DNA from 2 places in the Allosaccharopolyspora coralli genome. Region 1 is predicted to be linked to the other one. Evidence: riboswitches for the same ligand, from Rfam matches in the RefSeq annotation. Region 1 holds a riboswitch; the other holds the start of a gene.
What was found. A riboswitch is a leader RNA that binds a small molecule or an ion and turns the genes downstream of it on or off. The one in region 1 is predicted to bind cobalamin.
Positions count from the first base shown of each region.

Region 1 (5,891 bases):
TCGGCCCGGCTGTTGATCATGGCCTTCTCGGCGACGTCGATCCGTCCCGCGTTGCGGTCGATGTCACCGAGCCCGGTTCCGCTCGTCGCCGATTCCACAGAAGTCATTCGCTCTCTCTCCGAATCGCATGATGAGGCGAACGGCACTCTCGCCTCGTGTGGTGGGGTGAAAGTGCCGTTCGCGCGAACGCGTGTGTGAGGCGAACGGCACTTTCGCCTCGTGTGGTGGGGTGAAAGTGCCGTTCGCGCGGTTACTGGCAGGCTTCGCAGTCCGGCTCGTCGACCGAGCACGCCGCGGGCTCGGGTGAGGGCGACGGGGACGACGTGACAGCGGCCGCGGTGACGGCGTTCAGCTTGCCGTCCGTGCCTGGCAGCGTGCTCTTCTCGACGTGCGTCGCACTGGTCGAGCGTAGGTAGTACGTCGTCTTCAACCCTCGTCGCCACGCGAGCCGGTACAGCTCGTCGAGAATCCGCCCGCTGGGGCGCGAGACGTAGAGGTTCAGCGATTGCGCCTGGTCGAGCCACTTCTGCCGCCGTGCCGCCGCCTCGACGAGCCAGTGCGGCTCGACCTCGAACGCCGTGCGGTAGAGCTCCTTGAGGTCGTCGGGCACCCGTTCGACGGGGCCGAGGCTGCCGTCGTAGTACTTGAGGTCGGCGACCATCGCCTCGTCCCAGAGTCCGATGCGCTTCAGGTCGGCGACGAGGTGTGCGTTGGCGACGGTGAAATCGCCGGACATGTTCGACTTGACGTAGAGGTTGCGGTAGATCGGCTCGATCGACTGACCAACGCCGCAGATGTTGGAGATCGTCGCGGTCGGCGCGATCGCCATCACGTTCGAGTTGCGCATCCCGTCGGCGCGCACCGTGGTCCGCAACGCATCCCAGTCCAGTGTGGACGTCGCATTCCAGTCCTCGCCGCCGCGTGCCTCGCGGAGAAGGCCGAGCGAATCGAGCGGCAGGATTCCGCGGCTCCACAGCGAACCTTCGAAGGATTCGTAGCGTCCCCGCTGAACGGCGAGTGCGCTGGAGGCGGCGATGGCGTAGTAACTGAAGTGCTCGGTACTGCGGTCGGCGAACTCGACGGCTTCCGGCGAACCGGTCGGGATCCGCTGCGCGAACAGCGCGTCCTGCACCCCCATGATTCCCAGGCCAATCGGCCGGTGCCGCAGATTGGACCGCCGTGCCTCGGGAATCGTGTAGAAGTTGATGTCGATCACGTTGTCGAGCATCCGCACCGCTGTGGTGACGGTCCGCTCCAGGCGGTGGGTGTCGAGCCCGTCGGCGGTGACGTGCTGCGCGAGGTTCACCGACCCGAGGTTGCAGACGGCGACCTCGTCGGCGCTCGTGTTCAGCGTGATCTCGGTGCACAGGTTGGACGAGTGCACGACCCCCGCGTGCTGTTGTGGCGAGCGCAGGTTGCACGGGTCCTTGAACGTGATCCACGGGTGGCCGGTCTCGAACAGCATCGTGATCATGCGACGCCACAGGTCGACCGCTGCGACCGTGCGGTGCACCGCGAGCTCGCCGCGTTCGGCCGCCGCCTCATACTCGCGGTAGCGCTCGGCGAACGCCGCGCCGTAGAGGTCGTGCAGGTCCGGGGTCTCGTCGGGGGAGAACAGGGTCCAGGTGCCGTCTTGCTCCACCCGACGGAGGAACTCGTCCGGAACCCAGTTCGCAGTGTTCATGTCGTGGGTGCGGCGGCGCTCGTCACCGGTGTTCTTGCGCAGGTCGAGGAATTCCTCGATGTCGATGTGCCACGTCTCGAGGTAGGCACACACCGCGCCTTTACGCTTGCCGCCTTGATTCACCGCGACGGCGGTGTCGTTGGCGATCTTGAGGAACGGCACGACGCCTTGCGACTGACCGTTGGTGCCCTGGATGTGGGCGCCGATGCCGCGTACCGGGGTCCAGTCGTTGCCGAGTCCACCCGCGTACTTCGAGAGCAGCGCGTTGTTGCCGACGGAATGGAAAATCCCGTGCAGGTCGTCATCCACAGTGGTCAGAAAGCAGGACGACAGCTGCGGACGGGTGGTGCCCGCGTTGAACAAGGTGGGTGTGGAGCACATGAAGTCGAACGAGGTCAGCAACTCGTAGAACTCGATCGCACGCGCCTCGCGGTCGTCCTCGTGCAACGCGAGCCCCATCGCGACGCGCATCAGGAACGCCTGCGGTAGCTCGTAGCGCACTCCGTGGTCGTGCAGCAGATACCGGTCGTAGAGCGTTTGCAGGCCGAGGAAGTCGAATGCCAGGTCCCGGTCCGCTCGGAGTGCGTGGCCGAGCCGGTCGAGGTCGAACGACGCGAGTTCCGGGGTGAGCTGGCCGAGTGCGACACCGTGGCGAACGTAGGCGGTGAAGTACTCGGGGTAGCGCCCGCGCATCTCGTCCTGGTCGGCCTCACGGGAACCGTCCGCGAGGTGGCTGAGCGCCTCACGGCGCAGCGAGTCCAAGAGCAACCGCGCGGCGACCAGGGAGTAGTTCGGTTCGGACTCGACCAGGGTCCGGGCGGACAGCGTGAGCGCCTCGGCGAGTTCACGGCTGCTCATGCCGTCGTAGAGTCCGCGCCGGGCTTCCCGCAGTACCGCTTTCGGAGCGACGTCGTCCAGGTCGCCACACGCCTGTTCGACCACTGTGGACACTCGATGCCAGTCGAGCGGCGTTTCGGCGCCGTTGAGGTCAACCACGTGGACCTGTGGTTCTTCCGCTCCGGGTTTCGAGGTTTCCCGTGCGGCTGCGCGTTCTTCCCGGTACAGCACGTAGGCGCGGGCGACGCGGTGGTGCTCGCCCCGCATCAGGGCGAGCTCGACCTGGTCCTGGATCTGTTCGACGTGCACGAGCGGTTCGGTCCCGGCGTGGCGGAACAGCGCCGTGGTGACCTGCGCGGTGAGCTCGGCGACGAGGTCGTGGATCCGGGAGGATCCGGCCGAGCCGGAGCCCTCCACGGCCAGGAACGCCTGGGTGAGCGCGACGCCGATCTTCGTCGCGTCGAACGGGACCGGTGTCGAGTCCCGGCGCAGCACACGGGCGTGCTCGACAACAGTGGGCGGCGGTGTGGTGGCCAGCTCGGTCACGACGCTCTCTCCTCGCGAGTCGACGGTGATCCGGGCGAGGGTGGGCCGCGACGAGCCGCGCGTCTCTGCGCGAGCAGTTTCGCGGCGACCCTCCCTCGGGGTCCCGGACGGCGCGTCCGGTCGGGCGCGCGCCGATGGCAGGTCTTCGGACTCACGGGCGTCCTACTGATCGTGGCTTCCCGGGCCGGAGCCCAGTGCCGATCCCGTCCTGCGTGGGCAGGCCGGGCACGACTGTCGTTCCCGTTCACCGCTGCGGGGCAGTCCCGGATTCGCACCGGGTTCCCTGTTGTCCCGCCGAGCTACGCCCGGCGAACCATCGATGATCACCACACTACATCTAGGGCGTACCTGTGTCCGTGAGGGCCAGATATCGGGGTGGGTCGAGCCGCCTCAATGGCTGGTGAGCACTCCGGTCGCGGCCACGACCAGCGTGGCGACTCCGGTGTCGATCGTCGGATGCGGAACCGGCGCGAACAACGGTGAATGGTTCGACGGCAGGTCGCTGTCCAACGTCCCCGCTTCGGCCGAAGCGGCGAACCGGTCCGCGTCGGTGCCGCCGACGAACCAGTAGGCGGAGGGGATACCCGCCGCCGAAGCGAACACCCCGAAGTCCTCGCTCCCGGTCACCAACGGGGCTGCGAACACCCGCTGGGCACCGAAATGCTCGCGGAACCGTGCGGTCGCTGCCTCGGTCGTGGACTCGTCGTTGACGGTGGCGGGAAACGTGCCTTCCGCGGTGATTTCCGGTTTCCGGTCCGCCCCGGCAGCGGTGGCCTCGGCGTGCACGATCCTGTGCACGGCGTCGAGAACTCGCCGCCGCACCGTTTCGTCGAACGACCGCACGTCGATGCTGAGCTCGGCCTCGGCCGGAATGATGTTGCTCTTCGTCCCGGCATGCAGCGAACCGACGGTCAGTACGGCCGAGTCCGTGGCGGCGACTTCGCGGGAGACGATGGTCTGCAGGCGTAGCACGGTCGAGGATGCCATCACGACAGGGTCCACAGTGGTCTCCGGGCGCGAACCGTGGCCGCCGTGTCCGAACATTCGCACGCGCAGTGTGTCCGAAGCGGACATGATCAGGCCGCTGCGGGTGAACACCTCGCCTGCGGGCATCGGTCCGACGTGCTGACCGAAGGCGACGTCGGGTGTGCCGAAACGTTCGAAGAGCCCGTCGGCGATCATGCCGGCGGCTCCGTCGCCCAGCTCCTCGGCCGGTTGCAGAACGAACTGCACCGTGCCGCGCCACCGGCCCCGGGAAGCCGCGAGCGCGCGGGCGGCGCCGATCAGCCACGTCACGTGCATGTCGTGTCCACATGCGTGTGCGACCGGAACTTCGTTGCCGCCGGGATCGGTGCCGGTGGCCGTGCTCGCATACTCCAATCCGGTCTGCTCGTGCACGGGCAGCGCGTCCATGTCGGCTCGGAGCAGCACGGTCGGTCCCGCGCCGTTGCGCATCACCCCGACCACTCCTGTCCGGCCCACCCCGGTCGTGACCTCGCATCCCGCCGCGCGCAGGGCTTCCGCGCCGACACGAGCGGTGCGGTGCTCGGCGAAGGACAGCTCGGGGTTCCGGTGTAGATCGACGTAGATCGCTTCGAGTTCGGCGGCAGAGTCGGACACGGACAGCGCACGCGATTCCCCGAGATCGGTCATGGGCGCATTCTCCCGTAGCGGCTGGGCACCCGCAGATGCCGCCGCCGCCTCACGTCTCGCGGAAAGTCGGTTGCTGCGGGAGGGCGTACTGCGAAGAATCGCACCTATGGGGTTTGTGGAGGCGGCGGCGCTGGCCTACCGGCTCGGCGACGGCCGCGAGCTGTTCGAGGACGTGTCGTTCCGGGTGAGTGCGGGCGACGTCGCGGCCCTCGTCGGCGACAACGGTGCGGGAAAGACCACGCTGCTGCGGATGCTCTCCGGCGAGCTGCCCGCCGCCTCGGGCGCCGTGAACGTGCAGGGTGGGCTCGCGGTCATGCCGCAGTTCATCGGCTCCGTCCGCACCGAGACCAGCGTCCGCGACCTGCTGCTGACCGTCGCGCCGTCCGCGCTGCAGCGCGCCGCGAACGAACTCGACGCGGTGGAACTGCGGTTGATGGACACCGACGACGAAGCGACTCAATTCCGCTACGCCGAGGCACTGACCGCCTACGCCGAAACCGGTGGCTACGACGCGGAGGTCGTCTGGGACGCGGTCACGGTGGCCGCGCTCGGCATTTCCTTCGACCGCGCGAAGTTCCGCGACGTCCGCACGCTCTCCGGTGGTGAGCAGAAGCGGCTGGTGCTGGAAGCGCTGCTGCGGGGACGTGAGCAGGTGCTGTTGCTCGACGAACCGGACAACTATCTCGACGTGCCGGGTAAACGGTGGCTCGAGCAACGGCTTGCCGAGTGCGGCAAGGCCGTGCTGCTCGTCAGCCACGATCGGGAGCTGCTCGCGGCGGCCGCCACGCACATCGTCTCCCTCGAAGGGCACACGGCGTGGGTCCACGGTGGAGGGTTCGGCACGTGGCACGAGGCGCGGGCGGCCCGCACAGAACGCATGGCCGAGCTGCGGCGCCGCTGGGAGGACAAGCACGAGCAGCTCAAGGAACTCGTCCGGTCGTTGCAGCGCGCCGCGACGATCAGTGACGAGATGGCTTCCCGGTACCGAGCCGCGCAGACGCGGCTGCGGAAGTTCGAGGAGGCGGGGCAACCGCCGTTGCCGCCGAAGGAACAGGTGTTGCGACCGCGTTTGCTCGGTAGCCGCACCGGCAAGCGTGCGATCACGTGCGAGAGCGTGGAGTTGACGGGATTGATGCACCCGTTCGACCTGGAGGTGTTCTTCGGGGACCGG
Region 1 is NZ_CP045929.1:1,184,925-1,190,815, forward strand. It holds gene GIY23_RS05655 (ribonucleotide-diphosphate reductase subunit beta) at 1-107, opposite strand, end outside; gene GIY23_RS05660 (ribonucleoside-diphosphate reductase subunit alpha) at 251-3,058, opposite strand; cobalamin riboswitch at 3,187-3,400, opposite strand; gene GIY23_RS05665 (amidohydrolase) at 3,458-4,720, opposite strand; gene GIY23_RS05670 (ABC-F family ATP-binding cassette domain-containing protein) at 4,827-5,891, shown strand, end outside.

Region 2 (5,891 bases), 2.2 Mb from region 1:
TCGCGCAGGTCGGCGAGTGCCGTGCTGTCCGGAGTGGGTCCCATACCGCACCCCAGGATAGGCGGCTCCCCGGCCGAGGTGCCTCCCTATTCCCGCCGAAGGCGAGCTGCGTCACGTCCAGCGGCGAAACTATGACTGGGCGCGGGTGGCTCATGTGCGACAGCAGCGGGGGCAGTCGGCACAGTGTGCGCGGCGAAGCCGCTGGGCGCTGAGGTCCCGCCACCCAGCCACCAACCCTCGGCTGGGAGTTCTCACGCTGGTGGTGTGCGCTCGGCGACGCACAGGTACGCCATCGGGGTGCTGCCGACTCGGGTGAGCAGGACGCTCGCACTGCCCGGCCCCTTCGGTTTGAGCCTGCGGCGCAGGGCGTCGGGGTCGACGTCGAGCCCGCGAACGAGGATCTCGACGACGCCGATCCGGTGCTTGCGCAACAACGCCCGGAGTGCCTTCTCGTTGTGGCGCCCGCTGTCGAACACCCGAAACGCCCGGACGTCCGGCGGCGGCGCGTCACCGGTGAGGTAGGCGATGCGGTGATCGAGCTGCCCGAGTCCGTGACGCGCGGCGTACTGGCGCACCAGACCTGCCCGCACGACGGAGCCGTCCGGGTCCACGATCCACTGCCCCACCGGCCTCTCCGGGCATTCGTCCGATTCCGTGTCCGTGATCGTCCATTTCGCACAGCCACCGGAAGCGGTGCGCCGCAACACCGTGGCCCGGCGCCGGACTCCGGGCGTCGCCAGCTCGCCGAACCACAGGCACGCCTCCCGCACCCGAGCGTCCAGGGACACGACTTCGACCTCTGCGGATTCCGGCACGGCCGCGAAGTCGAGCCCCGGGGCGCATTTCACCGTGAGATCCCGTCCGGCATACGTCTCGACCAGTTCGTCCAGCCGCGGCACAAGGTCCGCGGCCTTCCAGGTGCGCCTGCCCGCGCTGTCCCGTCGCGCCGGATCGGCGACGACCGCGGTGGCTCGGGTCGTCGGGCGCAACGCGTCCGCACGCACGAGCAGCGCCCGTGTCTCGCGGAGATTGTGCCGCGCCATCGCGAGCCGGACGGAATCGAGATCGGAGCCCACGCTGTGCCAAGCCTGAGTCGCGATCTCGTGCAAGTCCGCGCCGACGGAGCACGTCACGTCGTGCACGTCGCGGCCGGACAGCCGGCGAGCCCGATGTCGCGCGACCTCGGCCGGCGTCGCCTGTTGCAGCGCCGGATCCGTGAACAACCACCGGGACGGATCGGCCACTTTGGACTCGGCGCGTCGGCGTAGGACCGCTGTTTCCAGTGCCGCGGACGAAAAGCGCTCTCCTGCGAGTCTCCGCGCAGTCGCGACGTCGTCCATTCTGGACTTCGCCGTGAGTGGACGACGATCCAGTTCGGCCAGTACCGCAGCGCCGTCGTCGGAACGCAGAAACGCGACGTCGTCCGTGTCGAAGGTGTACGCCACTACAGCCGCTCGAGGCCGTGCGTCTGCATACCGGACAGCGTCACCGCACCGAAGAGTTCACGCGGGAGCGCACCCGACACTCGTCGGTCCACCCAGGACAGATGACGAGCGGACCGCCGGACGAACGGCTCCCACCACGACCCGAGCTCGCCGCGGACCACTTCCGCAGTGCGGGCAGGAAGACCGAACCACGCCGCGGACAGATCCTCACCCCGGGCTTGCACGTCCACCGCCCCCAGCCGGAGCACAAGACGTTCCAGGCCCTCCGGGTGCACCGGAAGCTCGGCAACGTCGTCTGCCGGCGACTCGCCGGGTTCCCGCGTGGACAGCCACGCGCCGAGTCGGTCCGCCGCCCGGTTCGTGAAAGATCCGAGAGTCGTCCGTTCCCCGGCGAACACGAAGCGGCCACTCGGCCCCAACACGCGCAAGGTCTCCCGCAGAACGGCAGGCACGTTGCGAACCCGGCCCAACGCGCCCAGTCCCACGACGGCGTCGAAAGTGCCGTCCGCGAACGGCAACTCGTCCCACTCGCCGACCGTGCCCCGGATGCCGAAACCGACGGTCTTCGCCGCCAGCCGCACCGATTCGAGCCGCGCGGGTGACGGCTCGACGACCGAACCCTCCTCGACCAGACCTCGCCGCAGCAACTCGGGGAGCAAGCCGCCACCGCCGAGCGCCAGCACACGACGGTGCGGTGTCTGGCGGGTCAGCTCACCGAACCCGTCCGCAGCGGTGAGCACCGCGCGCTGCTCGTGTCCCGCGTCGTCGGTGGAGAACGCCGTCACATTCGCTCCCTGCCGGTGGGCGGTCGCGCGGGCACGCGACCGCCCGACCCTCACTTGCCGGTGAACTCGGCCTTACCCGGCCCGCTCTCGATGAACGACCGCATGCCGATCTTCTGGTCCTCGGTGGCGAACCCGGCCGTGAACAGGTGCGTCTCCATCTTCAGGCCGGTGTCCAGGTCGACGTCGAGCCCGCCGTCGATCGCGGCCTTCGCCGCCGCCAGCGCACGAGCGGGCCCCTTCGCGAACGGGGCGACCCACTGCTGTGCGGCCGAGAAGACCGCGCCCGGCTCGACGAGCTCGTCGACCATGCCGATCGCGAGCGCCTCGTCGGCCTCGACGAACCGGCCGGTGTAGATGATGTCCTTCGCCTTGCTCGGACCGACCAGGCGCGCGAGCCGCTGTGTTCCGCCGGCCCCAGGGATCACGCCGAGCAGAATCTCGGGCTGGCCGACTCGCGCGTCGTTCGTCGCGATGCGGCGGTCGCAGGCCAGCGCCAGCTCCATCCCGCCGCCGAGCGCGTAGCCGGCGATCGCGGCCACCGTCGGTTTCGGGATCGCCGCGACCGCACTGACCGCGTGCGAGAGGCCGCGCTGTTCCTTGACGGCCATGTCGGTAGCGGACTTGTCGGCCATCTCCTTGATGTCGGCGCCCGCGGCGAAGACCTTCTCGCCGCCGTAGACGATGACCGCCCGCACGTCGTCCCGTTCGGCGGCCTCGACCGCCACCTCGCGCAACTCCTGCTCGATCTGCTGGTTCAACGCGTTCATCTTCGGACGATCGAGCCTGATCGTGCCGATTCCGCCCTCGACCTCGAGCCTGACGAACTCACCCACGAAAGCACCCTCCTCGTTGACACGGTGTCGAGCCGAAGGCTACCCACACCGCCCCGTGCCTCGCCTACGACGTGACTCGCCTGCGCGCGAAGTACCGGTCGCCGCTGCGAGTGAGTTCCAGGTCTTGATCGAAGGTCTTCGACAGGTTGTCCTCGGTGAGCACGTCGTCGAGCAGTCCTTGCGCGACGACCGCACCCTCGCGCAGCAGCAGCGCGTGCGTGAACCCCGGCGGGATCTCCTCGACATGATGGGTGACCAGCACCGACGCGGGCGCGTCCGGGTCCATCGCCAACGCCGCCAGCCGGGCGACGAGATCCTCCCGGCCGCCCAGGTCGAGTCCCGCGGCGGGCTCGTCCAGCAGCAGCAGCTCCGGGTCGGTCATCATCGCCCTGGCGATGACGACCCGTTTGCGCTCGCCTTCCGAGAGCGTGCCGAACGTGCGTTCGGCCAGATGCGCGACACCGAGCAGTTCGAGCAGTTCGAGCGCACGGTCGGTGTCGAGGTCGTCGTACTCCTCGCGCCAGCGGCCCATCACGGAGTACCCGGCGCTGACGACGACGTCGCGCACGACCTCGTCGGTCGGGACGCGCTGTGCGGTCGCCGCGGAGCTGAAGCCGATCCGGGGGCGCAGTTCGAAGACGTCGGTGCGGCCCAGCGTCTCGTCGAGGATCCCGACGATGCCCGCGGTCGGATGCATCTCGGCGCCGGCGAGCTTGAGCATGGTCGTCTTGCCCGCGCCGTTGGGACCGAGCACGACCCAGCGCTCGTCGAGCTCCACCGCCCAGTCGACGTCGGCGAGCAGTGCGGTCGAGCCCCGCCGGACGGTGACCCCGCTCATCCGGATGACCTGGTCCTCCACGTCTACCTCCCGCCGCACGACCGGGCCGCTCGGTGCCGCCGCGTGCCCGCCGATGATGTCCGATCCGGGCTCGCCGCCCGCGTCGCACCCATTGTCGCGGTTCCCCCCTTCCGGCCGGCGGGGTGGGGCATGACAGCAAGGGAACATTCCTGTCACCGGTGCACGGAAAGTTCCCTTGCTGTCATCCCGCCCACCTCGCCCAGGGTGAGCAGCGTGACAGTAGGGGAACTGTCGGTCATCCGTGACAGGAAAGTTCCCTTCCTGTCACCGGCCCCGACCGGCTGCTTCGCCGGGTGGGCGGGTGCGATGAAGGGAACCTTACGGTCATGTGTGCGCGGAATGTTCCCTTGCTGTCACCCGCTCCGCGGTTGTGTTCCGGCGCCGCGTCGGTAGTGTCTGCTGGTGCTGATGGTTCGTCGCCACGTCACGGGCACCGAACGCCACGGGGCGCGAGGCGACGAGGCAAGAGGGAACCCGGTGCGAGTCCGGGACTGCCCCGCAGCGGTGAGTGGGAACGACCGTCGTCGCGTCCGCGGAAGGACACGGCACTGGGAGCCGCAACGGCCCTGGGAAGCCGACGACCAGTAGGCCGTCCCGTCAGGGACCTGCCCGCGAGTCCGAAGACCTGCCATCGGTGCGCACCCGGACGGGTGCGCTGTCCGGGGCCTCGTGGGTGGGCCGGGCGGACGTACGGGTCGTCGCCGCGATCCGCGCCGCGCGTCACCTCCTGCCTTCCCCGGACTCGTCCTTGTCGTCGAGCTCGCGAGGAGAGAGCTGTGACCATTGGATCGACCGTGCTCGGATACCCCCGGATCGGCCCGCGCCGCGAACTCAAGCGCGCGTTGGAGAGCTACTGGGCCGACCGCTCGAGCGAGTCGGAACTGCGTGAGGTCGCGAAGACGCTGCGCACCGACTCGTTGCGGGAGTTGCGCGACGCCGGGCTGAACACGATCCCGGGAAGTTTCTCCTACTACGACCAGGTCCTCGATGCCGCCGTCGTGTTCGGCGCGGTACCGCAGCGCTACCGGGACCTCGGCTTGAACCCGCTGGACACGTACTTCGCGATGGCGCGCGGCGTGGCCTCGACCGCACCGTGGGAGATGACGAAGTGGTTCGACACGAACTACCACTACCTCGTCCCGGAGATCGGGCCGGAGACGTCGTTCGCGCTCACCGACCGCACGCCACTGGAGCACTACCGGGAAGCCGCGGAACTCGGCGTCACCACTCGGCCGGTGCTGGTGGGGCCGGTGACGTTCCTGCTGCTGTCGAAGGCCTCGGAGCAGGCGGGTGAGCGGTTCCGGCCGCTGGAGCGGTTGGATGACCTCGTCACCGAGTACGCGACGCTACTCGGCGAGCTGCATCGGGCCGGTGTCGAGTGGGTCCAGCTCGACGAACCGGCGCTGTCCGCCGACCGCACGCAGACGGAACTGGAGCAGTTCCGTGCCGCCTACCGGAAGCTGGGTGCGCTGACCGAACGTCCGAAGATCTTCGTGCCGACCTACTTCGGACCGGTCGGTGAGGCACTGTCCGCACTCGCGTCGGCGCCGGTGGAGGGAGTCGGGGTCGATCTCGTCGCCGGACAGTCCACTGCCGACTCACTCGCGACCGCGACGGAGCTGCGGGACAAAACCCTGGTCGCCGGGGTCGTCGACGGCCGCAACGTGTGGCGCACCGACCTCGACGCGGCTCTGGGCACGGCGGCCACACTGCTCGGTTCCGCAGCCGAAGTCGCGGTGAGCACCTCGTGCTCGCTGCTGCACGTGCCCTACGACCTGGAGCTGGAGACGTCGCTGGACCCGCAGGTCGCCTCCTGGCTGGCGTTCGCGAAACAGAAGGTCGCCGAGGTCGTCACGGTCGAGACCGCGCTCCGCGACGGTCGCGAGGCGGTGTCGGCAGAGCTGGACCACGCTCGGAAGGCCGTGGAAGACCGGAAGAACTCACCGCGCCTGCGCGACGACACGGTCCG
Region 2 is NZ_CP045929.1:3,832,403-3,838,293, forward strand. It holds gene hrpA (ATP-dependent RNA helicase HrpA) at 1-44, opposite strand, end outside; gene GIY23_RS17835 (class I SAM-dependent methyltransferase) at 252-1,445, opposite strand; gene GIY23_RS17840 (class I SAM-dependent methyltransferase) at 1,445-2,230, opposite strand; gene GIY23_RS17845 (enoyl-CoA hydratase/isomerase family protein) at 2,281-3,063, opposite strand; gene GIY23_RS17850 (ABC transporter ATP-binding protein) at 3,128-3,901, opposite strand; cobalamin riboswitch at 4,315-4,569, shown strand; gene metE (5-methyltetrahydropteroyltriglutamate--homocysteine S-methyltransferase) at 4,699-5,891, shown strand, end outside.
Region 2: it holds a riboswitch for cobalamin, as region 1 does, so the genes downstream of both, metE (5-methyltetrahydropteroyltriglutamate--homocysteine S-methyltransferase) here and GIY23_RS05660 (ribonucleoside-diphosphate reductase subunit alpha) in region 1, are expected to answer to the same signal.